DNA from 2 places in the Zymobacter palmae genome. Region 2 is predicted to be linked to the other one. Evidence: predicted binding sites of a transcription regulator. Region 2 holds the regulator's gene; the other holds the start of a gene.
What was found. Region 2 encodes LexA, which represses DNA repair genes until DNA is damaged. Its sites were predicted from a motif close to TACTGTNTANNTANACAGTA; they were not measured.

Region 1 (10,269 bases), 1.2 Mb from region 2:
GAACCCTCACCCATAGGGTGTTAGGTGAGGCTGACATCAAGGATGGGGCGGTGCTACTGGGCCTGCTTCTGCTGACCGCTATGGAGCATCTCGCGCGCGTGCGCCAGCGTGTGCTCCGAGAGGTGAATGCCTCCAAGCATGCGTGCCAGCTCTTGAATGCGGCCGCTTTCGTCGAGGCGAGCCATGTGCGTACGCGTTGTGTTGCGGTTGCTGTGCTTCTCAATATGTAGGTGCTGATGCGCTTGAGCGGCCACCTGAGGCAGGTGAGTCACGCAGAAGATCTGGCCGTTATGGCTCAGCTGGCGCAGTAGCTGGCCGACAATCTCAGCCGTCGCACCAGAAATACCCACGTCCACTTCATCGAATACCAGAGTCGGCATCGTGCTGTGCTGCGCGGCAACTACCTGAATGGCCAAACTGATGCGCGACAGCTCGCCGCCGGAGGCAACGCGCGCCAGTGGCCGAGTCGGTTGGCCGGGGTTGGCGCTGATCAGGAACTGGACGTGATCCAGTCCGTCGGCCTGTGCGATTTCTAGCGGGGTGACGCTGACCTCGAACGTGGCCTTGTCCATACCGAGAAACGCCAGTTGCTGCTGCACTTCACGGCTGAAGGCCGGTGCATGGCGCTGGCGCTGGTGGGACAAAGACCGTGCGAGCTGGCGCCACTGATCTTGCATATCCTGCGTGCGCTGCGTCAGCTGTTCGATATCGTCATCGCCGCCTTCCAGTTCACTGAGTTCGTGCTGTAGACGACGGTGCAGGGCCGAGACTTCATCCGGCATGACATGGTGCTTGCGGGCGATGCGGTAGACGTCGCTCAGCCGCTCGTCGACGATCTGCAGTCGAGAAGGGTCAAGCTCAACATTGCTGGCATGATGATCCAGTTCGCTCTGCGCTTCTTCAAGCTGAATGCGGGCCTCTTCAAGCATGGTCAGAGTGTTGGCCAGCGCTGCGGCATCGTGCTCTGGTAGTTCCGCCAGGCAGGCCAGCGCCTGATTAAGGCGTGGCAGTGCGCCACTATTGTCGTCCGTGCACAAGCGGCTGGCAGCTTCGATCTGAGCCAGTGTTTGCTCGGCGTGCGCAAGGCGCGCCTGTTCGGCTTCCAGTGCATCCAGCTCGTCATCCTGCAGCGCCAGCGTATCCAGCTCTTCTACCTGATAACGCAGCAGTTGGCGGCGGGCCTGCAGGGCATCGCCGTCGTCCTGTAGCTGGCGCAGCCGTTTCCGTAGCCGCTGCCATTCCTTCCATGCCTCGCGCACCTGCGTGAGCTGTTCATCGGTGCCCGCGAATTCATCTAGCAGCTTGAGGTGGTGCGAAGCGTGTAAAAGCGACTGTTGGGCGTGCTGGGCGTGAATGTCGATCAGCATGCCGCCGAGCGCTTTCATGTCGGCCAGCGTACACGGCGTGCCGTTGATCCAAGCGCGCGTGCGCCCCTGGATGGAGATCACGCGGCGCAGCAGGCACTCGTCAGTGCCCAGTTCTCGGGCATTCAGCCACGCCTTGGCATCAGGCAGCCGTGCGATGTCGAAACGTGCGGTAAGCTCCGCCCGTTCCTTGCCGGCGCGAACGCTACTGGCATCGGCGCGAGCGCCCAGACAGAGAGACAGGGCATCCAGCAGAATGGATTTCCCGGCTCCTGTTTCGCCCGTGATGGCCGTCATGCCCGAGGCGAAATCCAACTCGAGGTGGTCGACGATGGCGAAGTGATGAATGGTCAGCTGCGTCAGCATAGGGCTCTCCCGACGAGGCAGTGGTGATCGTGACACGCACCCCGCGGCGGCCGACGGCCTATCCGTGCTGGGGCGGGGCATCTGTCTGTGCAAACAGGTGCCGTGGCATGAACTGTATCGACCACCATTATTGTATCTTTATACAGTATTTTCCAGTGCCTTCTGTTGCTTTTATTGACTTGAGATTGAAGAGCGCTGCCCTCATTTATGGGCCAAGATGGAAGTGTTGATCACTTTCCTTTCATTCGTACCTTTGGGATGGGCATCCACCGCAGCAACTGGCGGGGCTGGATTGTCCTCCTGCAGTCAGGAGTAGGCTCATGTCTCGTGATTCCAATACCGAGAACGAACAGGAACGCAATGAAGTCCCGGCAGAGGACACCGTAGAGCAGGCCCAGCCCGCTGACGCCGCGGATACGGAACAGGCTGATTCACCGGAAGCACGCATTGCGGCACTGGAAGAAGAAGTCAGTAAGGCCAAGGATCAGGCGCTGCGTGCTGCGGCCGATGCCCAGAATGCGCGTCGCCGTGCCGAGCAGGATGCCGAAAAGGCACGCAAGTTCGCATTGGAGCGTTTCGTTAAGGAATTGCTGCCAGTCGTCGACAGCCTTGAAAAGGCACTGGAAAGCCTCCAGAACGACGAAGGTGCTAGCGTGCACCGCGAAGGGCTGGAAATGACGCTCAAGATGCAGCACTCCGCGCTTGAGAAGTTCGGCGTCAAGCAGCTTGAACCTCAGGGCGAACCGTTCGACCCGCAGTATCACGAAGCCATGACCATGGTGCCGAATCCGGCCATGGAGCCCAATACCGTCATGGATGTGCTGCAGAAGGGTTACACCCTTAACGATCGTCTGGTGCGCCCGGCGATGGTCGTCGTCAGCAAGGGCGTCGACGCCTGATATGACGGGGACGGTCGGTGTGATCGGCAGAATCAGAATGGTTGACAGCACTTTTTGACAGGTTGTCCCTTGAAAGCCAACCGACCGCCCTTATATAGAAAGACAACAGAACATGATCGCCGGTACGAAGCCTTCGATCGGCGCGATCCACGGATATCGAATGGCCTACGCTAAGTAGGTTCATTCAAGAGAATCGAGAGGTAATACTCATGGGACGTATCATCGGTATTGACCTGGGGACCACCAACTCCTGTGTCGCGGTACTCGACGGTGACAAGCCGCGCGTCATCGAAAACGCAGAGGGCGGTCGTACTACCCCTTCTATCGTTGCATACACTGACGACGGCGAAATCTTGGTCGGTCAGGCGGCCAAACGTCAGGCGGTCACCAACCCGAAAAACACGCTGTATGCGGTAAAACGTCTGATCGGCCGTAAGTTCGGCGATGACGTCGTACAGAAAGACATCAACATGGTGCCGTACGACATCGTCAAAGCAGACAACGGCGACGCGTGGGTAGAAGTCAAAGGCAAGAAAATGGCTCCCCCGCAGGTCAGTGCTGAAGTGCTGAAGAAAATGAAGAAAACGGCCGAAGACTACCTCGGTGAAGAAGTGACCGAAGCGGTCATCACCGTACCGGCCTACTTCAACGATTCTCAGCGCCAAGCAACTAAAGACGCTGGCCGCATCGCGGGTCTGGACGTCAAACGTATCATCAACGAGCCGACCGCTGCCGCTCTGGCTTACGGTATGGACAAGTCCCGTGGTGACAAAACGATCGCGGTATACGACTTGGGTGGTGGTACCTTCGACGTATCCATCATCGAAGTAGCTGACGTTGACGGCGAAACCCAGTTCGAAGTGCTGTCCACCAACGGTGACACCTTCCTCGGTGGTGAAGACTTCGACAACGCGGTCATCAACTACTTGGTTGAACAGTTCAAAGCTGACAGCGGAATCGACCTGTCTGGCGACTCTCTGGCTATGCAGCGTCTGAAAGAAGCCGCTGAAAAAGCCAAAATCGAACTGTCCAGCGCTCAGCAGACCGACGTCAATCTGCCGTACATCACGGCTGACCAGACCGGTCCGAAACACCTGAACGTCAAAGTGACTCGCGCCAAACTGGAAGCACTGGTTGGTGATCTGGTTCAGCGTTCGCTCGACCCGTGCAAAACAGCACTGGCTGATGCCAAACTGTCCGCTTCCGACATCGACGATGTCATTCTGGTCGGTGGTCAGACGCGCATGCCGCTGGTACAGCAGAAAGTCAGCGAATTCTTCGGTAAAGATGCGCGCAAAGACGTCAACCCGGATGAAGCCGTAGCACTGGGTGCTTCTATCCAGGGTGGTGTTCTGGGCGGCGATGTCAAAGACGTCCTGTTGCTCGACGTTACCCCGCTGACGCTGGGTATCGAAACGATGGGTGGTGTCATGACGCCGGTCATCGAGAAGAACACGACGATCCCGACCAAGAAAACGCAGGTCTTCTCTACCGCAGAAGATAACCAGACGGCCGTGACCATTCACGTGCTGCAGGGTGAGCGTAAACAGGCGACCCAGAACAAGTCGCTCGGTCGTTTCGACCTGTCCGACATTCCGCCGGCACCGCGCGGTGTACCGCAGATCGAAGTTGCCTTCGACCTCGACGCCAACGGTATCCTGAGCGTGTCTGCGAAAGACAAAGCGACCGGCAAAGAACAATCCATCGTCATCAAATCGTCTGGCGGTCTGTCCGACGAAGAGATCGACCAGATGGTACGTGACGCTGAAGCGCACCAGGACGAAGATAAGAAATTCGAAGAAATGGTGCAGCTGCGCAATCAGGCCGATGGCATGATTCACGCAACGCGCAAGACGCTTGAAGAAGCGGGCGACAAGGCGACTGCAGAAGAGAAAGAGAAAATCGAATCTGCTGCCAACGCTCTGGAAGAAGCGCTCAAGGGCGATGACAAGGATGACATTCAGGCCAAACTGAATGCTCTGACCGAAGCTTCCGGTTCTCTGGCCCAGAAACTGTACGCCGAACAGGCGCAGCAGCAGGGTCAACCGCAAGGTGCTGGCGAACAGGGTGCTCAGGGCAACAGCCAGGATGAAAACGTCGTTGATGCCGAGTATGAAGAAATCAAAGACGACGACAAGAAATCCTAAGGTCGTTGATGCCTTTGATGGCTGACAGGCGTAAAGGCCGCACGGTAACGTGCGGCTGCGCATGGCGCGGGAGTTCGGCCTTAGGCCGGTAACGGCTCCCGCGCCGTTTCATGTGGAGATCCACCGTTCTGCTTGGTCAGGCGGAACGGGTACAGTCCGGGTATCATCTGCACTGACTGTACGAAAGAATCCAGAAAGGGCTGGCGGGGTGTGCACCCTGAAGGCATGGCCCGACAGCAACCGGAGGTCGAGAGACTGATGTCCAAACGTGACTATTACGAAGTGCTTGGTGTCGAACGCCAAGCCGATCAGCGTGAGATCAAGAAGGCGTACCGCCGTCTGGCCCAGAAGCTTCACCCTGACCGCAACCCGGGAGACGAGTCTGCCGCGGCGAAGTTCCAAGAGGTCTCCGAGGCGTATGAGGTGCTATCCGACGAAAGCAAACGTGCGGCTTACGACCAGTTCGGTCACGCTGGCGTAGACGGTCAAAGCGGCGGCTTTGGCGGTGGCGCGGGCGGTTTCGGTGGCGGCTTTGGTGAAGGTGGCTTCGGTGACATCTTCGGCGATGCGTTCAGCGAGTTCTTCGGGGGTGGCCGCGGAGGCCGTCGCGATCCGAACGCGCCGCGTCGCGGTGCTGATTTGCGCTACAACCTTGAGATCAGCCTTGAAGAAGCGGTCGGCGGTACTAGCGTCGATATTCGTATACCGCGCATGGCGCAGTGCGACCACTGTCACGGTGACGGTGCCGAGCCGGGCAGTAGCCGCAAGACCTGTCCGACCTGTAACGGGATGGGCAAGGTGCGGATGCAGCAGGGCTTCTTTGCTGTGGAACAGCCGTGTCCGACCTGTCAGGGGCGCGGTGAAATCATCGAAAAACCCTGCACGAAATGTCATGGTGAAGGGCGCGTTCGTGAAACACGCACGCTGTCAGTCACCATTCCGGCAGGTGTCGATACCGGCGATCGTATCCGTCTGACGGGTGAAGGTGAAGGTGGTCTGAACGGTGGGCCGGCAGGTAACCTGTTTGTTGAAGTGACGTTGCGCCCGCACCCGATCTTCCGCCGCGATGGTACTCACCTGCACTGCGAAGTGCCGGTCAGCTTTGTCGATGCCACGCTCGGAACCGAGCTGGAAATTCCCACGCTCAACGGTCGCGTTAAACTGAGCGTGCCGCCAGAAACCCAGACGGGCAAAGTGCTGCGCCTGCGCGGCAAAGGCGTGCGTTCTGTACACGGCGGTGGACCGGGCGATCTGCTGTGCCACCTGGTACTCGAAACGCCCGTCAACCTGACGGAAGAGCAGAAAACGTTGCTGCGCCAGTTCCAGAGCAGTCTGGAAGGCACTGGCGACCGTCACTCGCCGCGTAAGGAAGGCTGGTTCGATAGCGTGAAGAAATTCTTCGAAGATCTGCGCGGTTGAATGGTTCGCCGTAGACCTCGTCGCTGACGAAGGATGCGGTAACGAAAAGCGCCGTACGAGCATGTTCTCGTACGGCGCTTTTTTTGTTGGTGCCGCCATGACGCCAGTTGATCAATAGCATGCAAACGTTTGAATAGCCGCCATAAAAGGCCTCTGTTCAATTTATGATCAGTTTGCGCGAGCCTGCGCCAGCTGCAGGATAGCGCCATCCGTCCTCAACTTATCCACACCTCTTTTCGCAGCAGATGGGGATAAGCGGTCAATCCCGCATGTGGATAACTAGCGCTGAGTTTCGGCGTCCAGCAGCACTTGGCGTACTTTGGCGACTGTGCGTGTGTCGTTAGGTGTTGTGCGGCAGCATCCACCGATGATGCGTGCACCCGCAGCGTACCAGCGCTGTACCAGCGATGCATGGCTGCCCAGCGACTGTGCCGTTTCGCACGGATACCAACGTTTATCAGTGGGGTCGTAGTGCTCGCCGGCATTGGGGTAGATCACAATGGGAAGTGTGGTCGCTGACGCTAAACGTTTCACCATACCTTCTACGTGCTGCATGCCTGTACAGTTAAGGCCGATGGCCTTGATCTGTGGGTGCTGGCTCAGCCAAATCGCGCACTCTTCGATGGGCGTGCCATCGGCGATATGGGCGTCATCCTGAACGCTGAAAGCGATCCATGCGGTTGCCTCGGGGAATTCTTCTTCCAAGAGGTGCGTCAGTGCTTGGGCTTCGGCCAGCATCGGGATGGTTTCGCAAGCCAGAATATCCACACCCTCTTCCAGCAGTGCAGCAATGCGTGGGCGGTGGAAATCTTTCAGTGTCCGTTCGTCGTGGGTGTAGTTACCCACGTACTCGGAGCCGTCGGCCAGCCATGCGCCGTATGGACCGACACTGCCAGCTACCAGCATGGGGAGCGTGTGGTCGGGGTGTGCGTCTAGATAGTCTTGACGCGCCTGATTCAGCAGCGTGGCAGACTCGGCCATCAGCTGGCGGGCGCGCTCGGCGTTGATGCCGGCCTGTGCATAGCCAGCCAGCGAGGCTTGATAGCTGGCGGAAATGTCGATATCAGCACCGGCATCAAAATAGTCGCGGTGAACCTGAGCAATCAATGCAGGCTGCTCGGCCAGTACGCGTGCAGACCACAGGGCATCGTTGAGGTCGCAGCCTCGGTTTTCCAGCTCGCTGGCCAAGGCTCCATCCAATATGGCAAACGGGACGCGGGCCAGCAGGTCATCAAGCGGGTGTGTCATGGTCGTGAGCCTTTCAGTTGTTCTTCTCAAGAGCGGGGCAGCATCCCCGCAAGCAGCGTGCTGATAGATAAACGTCCTAGTGTGCCGCAAACGCTGCCAACAGGAAACCGTCGTATAGAGAGCCGATATGAATAAGAAAATGCCCTTCCTAAGAAGGGCATAGACGATATCGATCATCAGATACTTTTGCACTTGCGAAAGCATCTGACCGTGTAATAGGAGAGGTAACACAGAGCGGTGAAGGATAGGCCGCAATAGAGTGAAGGGCGCTGTATTGGGTCGAAGGCCATGCCAAGGAAGGCAGCTACGCATGCGAGGAATGAAATGGCCGGTACCCACGGATATCCCGGAGAACGGTATTCGAGACTGTGGCTGCTCTTGCCTTCACGTGCCAGAGATCGACGGAACATGATGTGGCTGACGCTGATACTCATCCATACGGCCACGACTGCAAAGGCGGCTAAAGAGGTCAATGCGATGTAGACGGTGCCTGTCGGATAGTACTTTGTCAGTAGCGCTGGCAGGCCGCCCAGCATGCTGAACATTATGGCCACGAGCGGAATACCTTTGGCCGTCTGCCAGCTGAAAAAGCGCGGCAGCATCCGGTGCTGGCTGACGGTCCACAGCATGCGTGATGAGGCGTATAGCCCTGAACTGGCGGCCGACAGCATCGCGGTTAGGATAACGAAGCGCATGATGTGATCGGTATAGGGAATGCCGATGTTTTGAAAGACCATCACGAACGGGCTATCGGTCAGCCCTGCCTGCTTGTACGGCAGCAGGGTCGCGATCACGAATATTGCCCCTACAAAGAAGATGATCAGGCGCCACAGGGTCATGCGGATGGCCTTCGGCACTGTTTTGGAGGGATTGGCCGTTTCGCCAGCGGCGATTCCGATCAGCTCAGTGCCCGAGAAGGCAAAGGTGACGATCAGTAGTGATGACAGTACAGGCATTAGGCCGTTGGGGAATATGCCGTCTTTCACTAGCTGATGGAGGCCGGGAGAAACGACGCTCTGGCTGGGGTGAATAAGCCCGGTGATGGCGGCCATACCTACCATTAAGAAGACTACCACGATGATCACTTTCAGCAGCGACAGCCAGAACTCCGACTCGGCGAACAGGCGAGTGGTGAAGATGTTCATCAGAGTGATCGCGACCCCAAACAGTAAGCTCCAGTGCCATACGGGAATGCCGGGGAACCATTGCTGCATCAGCTGACCGGACGTTGTCAGTTCGGCACCCAAGGCCACCGTCCACGTCATCCAGTAGAGCCAGGCCACCGTATAGCCGGTCGCAGGGCCGATGTAGCGCGTCGCGTAGGCGCTGAATGCTCCCGTTTCCGGCATGTGAACGGCCAGTTCGCCGAGGCTCATCATGACCAAGTAGGCGACGAAACCGCCGATGACATAGGCCAGTATGGCCCCGATGGGGCCTGCCTGGCCGACGGTGGCGCCGCTGCTCATGAATAGCCCCGTGCCGATGACACCGCCCAGTGACAGCATGACGACATGGCGCATCTTCATGCTGCGCTGATAGCCAGCGGTGGATTCATCCGATGGGAGGGGGTCGTGCGGGGGGATGTCGCTCATGCGTCCTCCAAGTAGTTCTAGTGCGCAGTTATCGAAAAATGGCGCATCTGTGTAGTGCCTTGATAGCAAGACACTATTAGGTATGCGGTCAAGACGATGCTCGTGATGGGCTAGGGCGCAGGAGAAGAGATTCACATCCCGGCCTAGCCGTGGCAGGGCTGAGCAGAATATCATGCCTTCATGATTGACGTGATCCCTGAGATAAGGAGAACAGATGACGCGTATAGCCATCTTGGGCGCTGCTGGGCGCATGGGGCGGATGCTGGCACAGGCCACGCTGCAGACTGACGGCGCTGAGCTTGGTGCGGCCATCGTCCGCCCGGGCAGTTCGTTGATCGGTGCCGACGTAGGTGAACTGATTGGTGCCGGGAAGTGCGGTGTTGCCGTAACGGACAGCCTCGACAAGGTGATCGATGCGATCGACGTCGTCATCGACTTCACCACACCTGCCCTGACCGAGCAGGCCGTCGCGCTGTGCAAGGCACATGGCAAGGCGATCGTAATCGGTACGACCGGGCTTGATGAGGCTCAGGAAAAGACCTTGGGCGAGCAGGCCAAAGCGGTGCCGGTTGTTTATGCCGCCAACATGAGTACCGGTGTCAACCTATCGCTCAACCTGCTGGCGACCGCTGCGCGCGCACTGGCTGACGCTGGTTACGATATCGAGGTTATCGAAGCACACCATCGCCATAAGGTCGATGCCCCCTCCGGTACCGCGCTGATGATGGGGCGTGCCGTGGCAGAGGCCTGTGGACGTGACCTGCGTACGCAGGGTGTTTTCTCGCGTGAAGGGCGTTGTGGTCCGCGTACGGACGATGAAATTGGCTTTTCCGTGGTTCGTGCTGGTGACATCGTCGGTGAGCACACTGTTATGTTCGCTACTGAAGGCGAGCGTATCGAGATCACACACAAGGCCTCCAGCCGCATGACGTTCGCGAACGGTGCTGTACGTGCCGCGCTATGGGTAGCGCAGGCGCAGCCCGGTCTCTATGACATGCAGGACGTGCTTGGACTTAGAGACTGACGGCAGGGTGTATCTCCTTGCGTCATGGCGTCGGTGCCCTTCGTATACAAAGGCATCGACGCCATGACGTTTTCGTGACCAACCAAGCAAGGATTGATGATGGCGCAGCGCGGCAGACCTCTGTGGACAATGGCACTGAAAAGCCTGCTGGGAGGCTATCGGTATCGCGGCCCTCGTACGGGGCACTTCGACGGTGAGCGGTTCGGCAAT
Region 2 (10,269 bases):
TGCGTCCCTGTGAGGGCGGCATCACCCCCGCGGCACTGGTTACTGAACGCCATCTGGTACAGCTCATCTGTGCCTATCGCATCGCATTTCCCGATGTCGAGCTGTCGCTGTCGACCCGCGAATCCGCACGCTTCCGCGACCATGTTGCGCCGCTAGGCATCACCAGCATCAGCGCGTTCTCCCAGACACAACCGGGCGGCTATGCCAATACCCACGATCATCATCTCGAACAGTTCACACCAGACGATCACCGTACCCCCGAGCAGGTCGCCGAGGCCCTGCGCCAGTCAGGGCTACAGCCAGTATGGAAGGATTGGGATGCCGGCTTCGGTCGCCAAGCACCTTCCATACGCTCGTCATCAGACAGCAGCGACACCCTGAGCGAACACCCGCATCCCGTGCGCCACACGCGCCCCGCCACCCACGAGGAGCAGCAGGCATGACCGTCACCTCAACGCTCACACGCCCCCACCTCGACCTATCCCTCTACCTGGTCACGATCAGCCTTGATGAACGTGATGATGATCGCATCGTTGCCACCTGCCAGGCAGCCGTAGAAGGCGGTGCCACGCTGATCCAGCTGCGCGACAAGCACGCCACTACGGAGCAGCGCAGCGCACTCGCGCGCCGCATCATCGACGCCATTGGGCGTGCCGTACCGGTATTGGTCAACGACGATATCAACGCGGCGATAGCGGCTGATGCCGAAGGCGCACATATCGGTCAGGACGACCTGCCCCCCACCGTTGCCCGCCAGCGCCTCGGCCCCGATCGACTGCTGGGGCTAAGCGTCCACAACGATGCCGAGCTGGACTATGCCCTTGCGCAACCCGCAGGTACGCTGGACTACATCGGGCTTGGTGCGGTCTACCCGACCCAGACCAAGGAAGTGAAGGTGCTAGGGATCGACGGTCTACGTCATCTGGCGGCACGCGCACACGCGCACGGCCTGCCTTGCGTAGCGATTGGCGGCATCGGCGGTGAGCGCCTCAGCGACATCGCCACCACCGAAGCCGACGGCATTGCCGTGGTCAGTGCGATCTGCGCCCAGCCCGACCCCGCTGCTGCCGCGAAAGCCCTGCTGACACGTTGGAAACAGGCGCACTAAAAGACTGCTTCATAACCTAAGTGATTGCTTTTGCCCTTTCCAAAGACGGTTTCTACCGCAATGTTGTGGTTTGAAATCCTCCTAATGACATGGGTATTAGCGTTATGAAACATGCTCTAAGCACTGCACAGCCAGACCTCCGTGTCTTGCGGCATATCAACCGCTCGGCACCGCACCACTGGCAAAAACAGAAAAGGCGAGCCTCCGCAATGGAGAGCTCGCCTTTTCTTATCCTCGCCACGGATAGTCCGCTGTGCTACGACGTGCGGCGATGCCGCCGCAGCCTAACCAGTTCACAGCACAAGAGTGCCAGACAGGCCAGCACCAGTGGCAGCAGTACATAGATCGCGCGGTACAGCAGAATGGCCGCCAGCAGTGGTGCTTCACCTACTGAGCCTTTGAAAGCCGACAGAATGATCATCTCAAAGACGCCAAACCCGCCGGGAATATGGCTCAATACACCCGTCGCCAGCGCCAGCAGATACACCATCATGAACGTGGTGAAGGGAATATCGCCCGGAATCAGCAGGTACAGCACAGCCGACGCACAGATGACATCTAGCAGCGTAATCAGCAGCTGCAACGCGGACAGCACCATATTGGGCAGGCGAAACCGCCAGTGCCACAGATGAAACTGACGCGTGAACGGCGTCGGACAGTGCGCAGACCGGCGCGTGGCCAGAATGCCAACCAACAGCAGATAGCCCACCAGCACAGCAATGCCTATGCCAATAACCCAGCTGCGTGACAGGTGCAGTGCCTGCGCGGCCGCATCGACGTGAATCAGCGCCGCAACAGCGGCCAGTGGTGGCAACGCACAGCCCAGCGCTAGACTGACGAATGCCGACATACGCGCCACGTCGGCCGGTTCTATGCCGTGAGGAAAGTAGAGCCGATAACGCACCGCGCCGCCCGACAGCATTGACAGCCCAATCGCATTGCCCACTGCTGATGCGCATACACCCGCCATGACCAGCGCTCTCGACGGCACGCTGACGCCAGCATAGCGCGTCGCCGACCATTCATAGCCCAACAGCATCACATAGCTGCCGACCGCTGCCAGCACGGCCCCCACAATCCACTGTGGCGGCACGGCTATCAGCGCCGCATGCAGTTGGCTCAGATTAATGCTTCTGACCATCGACCAACAGGCATACACCGCGCCGATGAAGATCGCCACGATCAGGGCTACCCCCAGCTGGTGGCGATACTTCATCAGACGGCTCGACAGCTTCGACAGATTGCTCATTGAAAGATAGGCCTCACATTCAAAGTCACGGTCGAAGCGCCCTCACTGCGCACGCTCATGGGCAAGCGCCCTTATAGCCCTTTGGGCGCGAAAATACCCGGCGCGTTGCGCCAATAGCCCTTGTAGTCCATGCCGAAGCCGAACACGTAACGGTCTTCGACTTCCAGACCGCAGAAGTCGGCCTTCAGACCCGGCACGGCCTTGCGATCATGTTTCTTGTCGACCAGCACCGCAGAGGAGACGCTTGCAGCACCCGCTTCGCGGCAGTACTCCAGAATAGCCGCCAGCGTGGCACCTTCATCGAGAATATCGTCGATGACGACCACATGACGTCCTTTCATCGGCCGCTCGGGGGAAACGCGCCAGAACAATTCCCCACCGCTGGTCTTGCCGCGGTAGCGCGTCGCGTGCAGGTAATCGATTTCAAGCGGGAAGCCGAGACGCGTCAGCAAGTGACCCGTCGTGATGAGGCCACCGTTCATGACGCAGAAGCACAGCGGCAATTTGTCACCCAGCACTTCCGTCATGCGCGTCGCCATGGCGTCGAGTGCGGCGTCCACTTCTTCTTGCGTGACCAGACAGTCAGCCTGCGCCATCAGCGCATTCATATCCTGCACGTGGCGATGAGAATCAAAAATCGGATCGTCTTGCATTGCCAGAGTCTTGTTCAAATGTAAGTGGGATACGGCACTACCATGCCGAAAACAGAACACCTGACGAAGCCGGAGCCAGGTCAGGTGACGAGCGAAGCACATGGAGACAGCGGGCGCACCGCCTGAGCAAGCACACTATCGCTGCTGGCGGTATGCCGATGGCGCGGATACACAGTCCTTCGGACACGCGTTTGCCCGGAAGGTTTTCCCGGCGGCACGTTTTCCCTCTGATCCAAAGAAAAGAAGCCTCGTGCCGAACTGAAGTTCACGCATGCCACATGAGAACAAAACGCGCCCCATTCCCGTGCGGCGACTATTCTACCCCATAACGCGCCGTATGCTGCAATTGACTTGCGTGGCAGAATACACTGGATATAATCACAGAGATATTATTTCATCCAAGACGACAAGGCCTGTCATGACGAAACCACTCACTCGTCGCCAGCAGGAAGTCTTTGACTTCATCTGCGAGACGCTCGATACGCTGGGATATCCACCTACACGGGCAGAGATTGCGCGAGCGCTGGGGTTCCGCTCTGCCAACGCCGCCGAAGAACATCTGCGCGCCCTGAAACGCAAGGGCGTGATCGAAATGATCGCGGGCGCGTCACGCGGCATCCGCATCATCAAGCGCGACGAAGCGGCACCGACCGATACGCTGGCCATTGTAGGTCAGGTTGCGGCGGGTAGCCCTATTCTCGCCACCGAACACGTCGACCGCTACTGCCCGCTGTCGCCAGACTTCTTCTCGCCACGCGCGGATTATCTGCTGCGCGTCAAAGGGGTGTCGATGCAAGATGTTGGCATTCTGGATGGCGACCTGCTGGCGGTGCACAAGACGCAGGACGTGCACAACGGCCAAATCGTCGTGGCTCGCCTGGGCGATGACGTAACAGTCAAACGCTTCGAGCGTCAGGGCAATCATGTTCGCCTGATCGCAGAGAACCCGGACTTTGCACCGATTGAGGTGGATGTCACCCGCGATGCGCTGGAAATCGAAGGTATCGGGGTCGGCGTCATCCGCGGCGATCAGGGTCTGCACTGATCCCTCGCGATACGTCTAGCCGTAGATAGGTACACAAAAGGCGGGCAGGCCGTGTGAATCGGCCTGCCCGCCTTTCTTTTATTCTGTGCCGCGCCGATCATGGTGATCATCGGCATGACCTAGGATTCGCCCCCTAGGCACTCCCGCACACTATCTACTGAGCGCGGCTCATCGTGCAACCTGCTTAGAGCATGTTCCATAACGCCAATACCCATGTCATTGAAGGGCCTTCAAACCACAACATTGCGGTAGAAGCCTTCTATTTCAGAAAGGGTAAAAGCGATCACTTAGGTTATGAAACAGTCTTTTATTAATGCACGGTCACCGACTCTTCTTCGTCCTGCTCACTCAGCGTATCGTCACCGTCCCACAGCATCGAACGCGTGATAGCGTGGTCGATCATTTCCCGTGCGACATCGAAGCGGCTTCGCTGCAGCAGCTCCAGCGCCTGCTCGGAAAATCGAATGCTAACCAAAGGAGCTTCATCATCGCTATCGGTAGAACGAAGCACGACCTCACCGTCTGGAAGCTCTACGATCTCGAGAATCGCATTGTCGATCATGAATCACCTCTCATGGTAAAAAAACGACCATAGCGATTAGCGCCATGGTCGTTGTCTGACCACAGGGTACCACGACAGCGCAGCCCGTGCGACAGGCGAGGCGCAAGAATACCGCAGCACCATGCTCGGTGCGTTAGCACCGTGATGCCTTCATATTCCAGTAGATAGGCGCAGATACCCCTACCATTTTCTCGACAGTTCAGCGCTGATACGAATCAAGCCGCGACCTTGTCAGCCAGCGCGGTGATGGCCTGTGCTACCTCGTCGAACGCGACACGCTGATGAGGTGGTGTGGCCGGCTGGAATTCACCCACAACGACCGAGTGTGCTGCGCGGGCCAGCATGGCCTGATCGTTAAGGTCATTGCCGAAGATAATCGCCTGCTCGGGTGCAATCGCCAGCCGATCCAGCGCATTCACCTTATCGGTCTGACCGGGCATCAGATCGAAGCAGTGATCGAAACGGTGGAGCTTTTCGACGACATTGAAGGGCTGAGCACTCAGGTACTCTAACAGCGGTTCCCGCAGCGCCATATCGAGAATCAGGATCTTGTTAACCCCTTGCGCCATCACTGTATCGCGCTCGGCGGGAGGGAACGTGACGTTCAGTGAACGCACATAGTCGTGGAAATCATGCGCGATGGGCGAGAAACCGTACTGCCAGTGACTTTCCACTACATAGGCCGCACGGGCATTATCCAGCCACCCCAGCATGCTTGCCGCACTGTCGGCGTCGAATTTTTCATTGATCATAAACTCGCCGCGCTGCCACGCCATCCCACCATTACACCCCACCATCACAGCGTCATGCAGTTCATCTGGCAGCAGCGGCAGCATATCGCGCACAGGCCGTGCGGAAGCGAAAACCACCTGATAGTGTTCGCGCAGCGCCAACAGCGCCTCGGCGACGGAAGATGAAATCGGTTGCCCCGCCTGACTGATCGTACCGTCGATATCAAAAATAGCGTAACGCATGATTTTCCTTGATAAGTCGTACTGGATGAGAAGGAAGGTAGCCGCCCACGATCGCGCGCTATATTCTCCGTCGGCAACCCTGCATGTGCATAGAGAGCACCATGCGATTGTTTTCCGGCCGCTCAGTGCGCTTGAACGGAAGAGAACGTATTCATGACCATCACCCCTGCCAGAATAAGTACTATACCGATCAGCGCTGCGGCATCCAGCTTCTGCTGGAAAAGTGCCCAACCAATCAGCGTGGTCAGCACTACCCCCAATCCCGCCCAGACGGCGTAGGCAATACCCAGCGGCAAATACCGAAGCGTCAACGACAAGAAATAGAAGGCGCAACCGTACCCCACGACCACCAGCACTGAAGGCCACAAACGCGAAAAACCGTTGCTGGCCTTAAGCGCAGACGTTGCAATCACTTCCGCCACTACGGCAACCACTAGAAACAGCCACCCTTGCATGACGAATGCTCCTTCAGCGATGGTCATAACAGCCCTTTCATACCCTATTACGGTGATACAGGGAATGCGCGTTCACCACTCTAACGCGGTGTGTCTTACATGTTGATGAAGAGAAACTACCCGACACAAACGTTCAAGGCGCTCACCCTAGCGACTTGATAAAGCCGTACGGCAAGCGCCTTGATAAACAGACACCTACGAAGTGCCAAGCCACGTCAGCGGCCCAGCGCCATGTTCTTGAGCGACATCTCAGCAGAAGCGCGATGACTCCCGCAACCCATTGGCCAGCACACGCAATGCGACTAACTGATCTTTGAGCTGCGCTACACGTTCACCCACAGACAGCGTGGTGGCGATTAACCCTACCGTTGCCGGGATGTGCCCCGTACGCCGCTGTTCTAAGCGAAGATACAGCGCATACAACTCACCGTTCGCCGTCAGCAATGCACGCTCCAGCAGACGTCGTTCCTGAAGTGTGTCGGGCAGCGCGTTTAGCATCTGCTGCCACGGCCCAGCGTCGAGCGATTGGGGCGCCGCCAGTTCGGCCACCAGCGCTGCTAGGCTCTGCTCGGCCAATACCAGCGCTCCGGATTCACAGGCCTGCTGCAGCGCCCCGTCCAGCGACAGGGCGTGCGATGCCAACAGCTCAGCATCATACATCAAGCGCTGGGTGCGGCGTGACGGATCAATATCCATCACTTCGCACTCTTAGCCGGCTTACGCTTATCTTCTACAACCCACCGCCCGTCGACGAAAGAGGCGCGCCAGCCGGTAGCCTTACCGTTGTCTTCAGTCATCACGTACTGCTCCTTGCTCTTACGCGAGAAGCGGATCTGTGCGGGACGACCGTCCGGATCGGCCACAGGCGCATCCAGCAGGAAGTGGTATTTTTCAGGCAGCGTTTCGCGATGCGGCTGCAGTTCCAGCACCAACGGTGCCCGCGTTTCACGCTTGCGAGGAAACTGGCTCGCGGCGAGGAACAGGCCACTGGCCCCATCACGCAGGACATAGTGATCCTCCACCTTCTGACAGGCCAGTTCCGGCATCGGAATCGGATCCATCTTCGGCGGTGCCGCTTCACCGCTCTTCAGCAGCTTGCGCGTGTTCTTGCAGTCATCGTTGGTGCAGGCAAAATACTTGCCGAAACGCCCAGCACGCAGCTGCATTTCCGATCCGCACTTATCGCATTCAAGCGTCGGACCTTCATAACCTTTGATGCGGAAGCTGCCGTGTTCGATTTCATACCCGGCACAATCAGGACTGTTACCGCAGACGTGCAGTTTGCGGTGTTCGTCGACCAGATAGCTGTCCATCGCCGTGCCACAAATAGGGCAACGGTGCATGGCGCGCAGTGCATCCGTTTCGGCTTCATCACCGGCATCCGCCGCTACGGCTTCTTCACCTGGCAGCAGGTCAATGGTCTTTTTGCAACGTTCCTTGGGCGGCAGGTTATAACCGGAGCAGCCAAGGAAGACCCCTGTCGATGCCGTACGGATCTGCATATGACGACCGCAGTCCGGGCATTTGATATCGGTATCGACCGGCTGATTGGGGCGCATACCGTCATCGCCGCTGGCCTTGTCGAGCTCGGCCTTAAAATCGCCATAGAACGTATTGAGCAACTGCAGCCAGTCGCGCTGGCCTTCGGCGACACCGTCTAGGCTGCCTTCCATACGCGCGGTAAAGCTGTAATCAAGCAGATCCTGGAAAGACTCGACCAAGCGGTCGGTCACGATTTCGCCCAGCTTCTCGGCGTAGAAACGACGGTTCTCCAGCCGCACGTAGCCGCGATCCTGAATGGTCGAGATGATCGACGCATAAGTGGATGGGCGACCGATGCTGCGTTTTTCCAGCTCCTTGACCAAGCTGGCCTCGGTGTAGCGCGCCGTCGGCTTGGTGAAGTGCTGCTCAGGGTCGAGACCATCCAGCGTCAGCGCCGTGCCTTCTTGGATGTCCGGTAACTGTTGATCTTCCGCACTGCGGCTGCTCGGCGGCAGCACGCGCGTATAACCGTCGAACTTCAGTACGCGGCCGCGCGTACGCAGTGTGTAGCCATCGGCATCTACGGTCAGCGCCGTCGACAGATAGCGCGCAGGCACCATCTGGCAGGCCACGAACTGGCGCCAGATCAACTCGTAGAGGCGTTCCGCGTCACGTTCCATGCCGCTCAGCTGCGAGGTCGCACGCTTCACGTCGGTCGGGCGGATCGCCTCGTGCGCTTCCTGTGCGCCCTGCTTGCTGGAATAGCGCACGGGAGCGTCGGGAAGGTACGCATCGCCATATTCAGCAGCGATATGATCACGCACCTGCTCCACGGCATCCTGTGACAGGTTGGTGGAGTCGGTACGCATATACGTGATATAGCCCGCTTCATACAAGCGCTGAGCCAGCATCATGGTCTTCTTGACCGAAAAGCCTAAGCGACCACTTGCCGCCTGCTGCAACGTCGACGTAATAAAGGGAGCGCCGGGCTTGCTGGACGTCGGGCGGTCTTCACGCTTGGTGATCGCCAGAGTCGCATCGTACAGCCCCGCGATGCGCGACAGTGTCTCTTCTTCGCTAACAGGACGGAACGGCTCACCGTTTTGGCGCACGAGCTCGAAGTTCAGTACGTCGTCCTTGCCATAGCGCAGACGCGCCATGACGTCCCAGAATTCCTCAGGAACGAAGGCACGGATCTCACGTTCTCGCTCAACGATCAGACGCACCGCCACCGACTGCACGCGGCCGGCTGACAATCCGCGGGCCACCTTACCCCACAGCAGCGGCGACAACATGAAGCCCACCACGCGGTCGAGGAAACGCCGTGCCTGCTGGGCGCGGACGCGTGGCATCTGCAACTCGCCCGGCGACTGGAAGGCCTGCTGGATCGCGTTCTTAGTGATCTCGTTGAACACCACACGCCGGAAACGGCCTTCATCACCACCGATGGTCTCGCGAAGGTGCCAAGCAATGGCTTCCCCCTCGCGGTCAAGGTCGGTTGCGAGATAGATAGCGTCGGCCTTGCGGGCCAGACGTTTCAGTTCGTCGACGACTTTTTCCTTGCCCGGCAGAATTTCGTAGTGCGCTTCCCAATCATGATCAGGATCGACGCCCATGCGACGAATCAACTGCTCGTGCTGTTTGCGCAGCTTGTATTCGGCCTTCTGTTCAGGCGACATTTTGCGCGTCAGCGCAGCCTGCTGGCTGCGCTCTGCCGGCGTCGTCGTACGCCGATCATTGCCACCCGTCGGCAGGTCACGGATATGACCTACACTGGACTTCACGATGAACTCGTCGCCCAGATACTTATTGATGGTCTTGGCCTTGGCCGGCGATTCCACGATCACCAGTGACTTACCCATAGCATTCCATCTCTGTGCAGCGCGCTCACCGCGGGATTTCCGCTGCGGCGCATGGGAATAAATGTGCCTACCCTACCCTAGCAGACGTTACGACGCCACCGCGCATCCATCGGCAGACCGACAGCAGAGTTGAGCCCATGTCGCATAAACATTCCACGAGGAACGAATCACTTACTTACGCCTCAAATAGCACGGAACCACTCGAAAAGGTATATCCGGCATGACTTTGACCGCCAACAACGGGTATCATCGCCAGCGCCCGACACATGAAAAGGCGACTAAGGTCGATGAAGACTGTCACGGACGGCTTGCACACCCTTTTCTTGGAGCACACCATATAGATGCGAACAGCCTTTATTGCAACACCTGCCGATATATCCTCGGCTATACATGCTGTTCGCCGATACTGAATCACTGGAGTATCACGATCACTGGAGTACCATGCGTCGCGGACCGAGCCCTGCTCAACGCTCCGTGGCAGGGAAAAGGTGGTACTCTAGGCATCAGCAGCGACGCACATCGGCACACCCCATGCCACCCAGCATAATCCGACTGGGCCGCAGGGGTTGCGACAATATGTGCGTAGGATAGTGAACCTGGTGGCGCGTATCATCGCCCCCGCTCGATGCCAAAAACGTGTAATATTACGACACGCCATTTAGCGCAAAGGAGAAAGACCTGATGCCGCAAGCACAGAAACAACCCGTTCGTCGCACCAAGATTCTGACGACGCTTGGTCCGACCACCGACAAACCTGGCATTCTGGACGCCATGGTCAAAGCCGGTATCGACGTTGTCCGTATCAACTTCTCTCACGGCGACCCGGAAGAACATCGTCAACGCGTAGAATCCGTACGCGCTGCCTCTGCCAAATATGGC

Region 1: the regulator LexA is predicted to act here: its motif matches at 1,859-1,878, upstream of recN (DNA repair protein RecN).

The regions. Positions count from the first base shown of each region.
Region 1 is NZ_AP018933.1:251,111-261,379, forward strand. It holds gene recN (DNA repair protein RecN) at 54-1,730, opposite strand; gene grpE (nucleotide exchange factor GrpE) at 2,051-2,629, shown strand; gene dnaK (molecular chaperone DnaK) at 2,839-4,776, shown strand; gene dnaJ (molecular chaperone DnaJ) at 5,035-6,195, shown strand; gene mmuM (homocysteine S-methyltransferase) at 6,475-7,443, opposite strand; gene ZBT109_RS01145 (amino acid permease) at 7,620-9,035, opposite strand; gene dapB (4-hydroxy-tetrahydrodipicolinate reductase) at 9,250-10,059, shown strand; gene ZBT109_RS01155 (MBL fold metallo-hydrolase) at 10,156-10,269, shown strand, end outside.
Region 2 is NZ_AP018933.1:2,110,757-2,121,025, forward strand. It holds gene thiH (2-iminoacetate synthase ThiH) at 1-443, shown strand, start outside; gene thiE (thiamine phosphate synthase) at 440-1,108, shown strand; gene ZBT109_RS09445 (lysylphosphatidylglycerol synthase domain-containing protein) at 1,365-2,357, opposite strand; gene ZBT109_RS09450 (hypoxanthine-guanine phosphoribosyltransferase) at 2,429-3,010, opposite strand; gene lexA (transcriptional repressor LexA) at 3,429-4,055, shown strand; gene ZBT109_RS09460 (hypothetical protein) at 4,366-4,617, opposite strand; gene ZBT109_RS09465 (HAD-IIB family hydrolase) at 4,833-5,591, opposite strand; gene ZBT109_RS09470 (DMT family transporter) at 5,714-6,046, opposite strand; gene ZBT109_RS09475 (DUF6586 family protein) at 6,296-6,742, opposite strand; gene topA (type I DNA topoisomerase) at 6,742-9,390, opposite strand; gene pyk (pyruvate kinase) at 10,072-10,269, shown strand, end outside.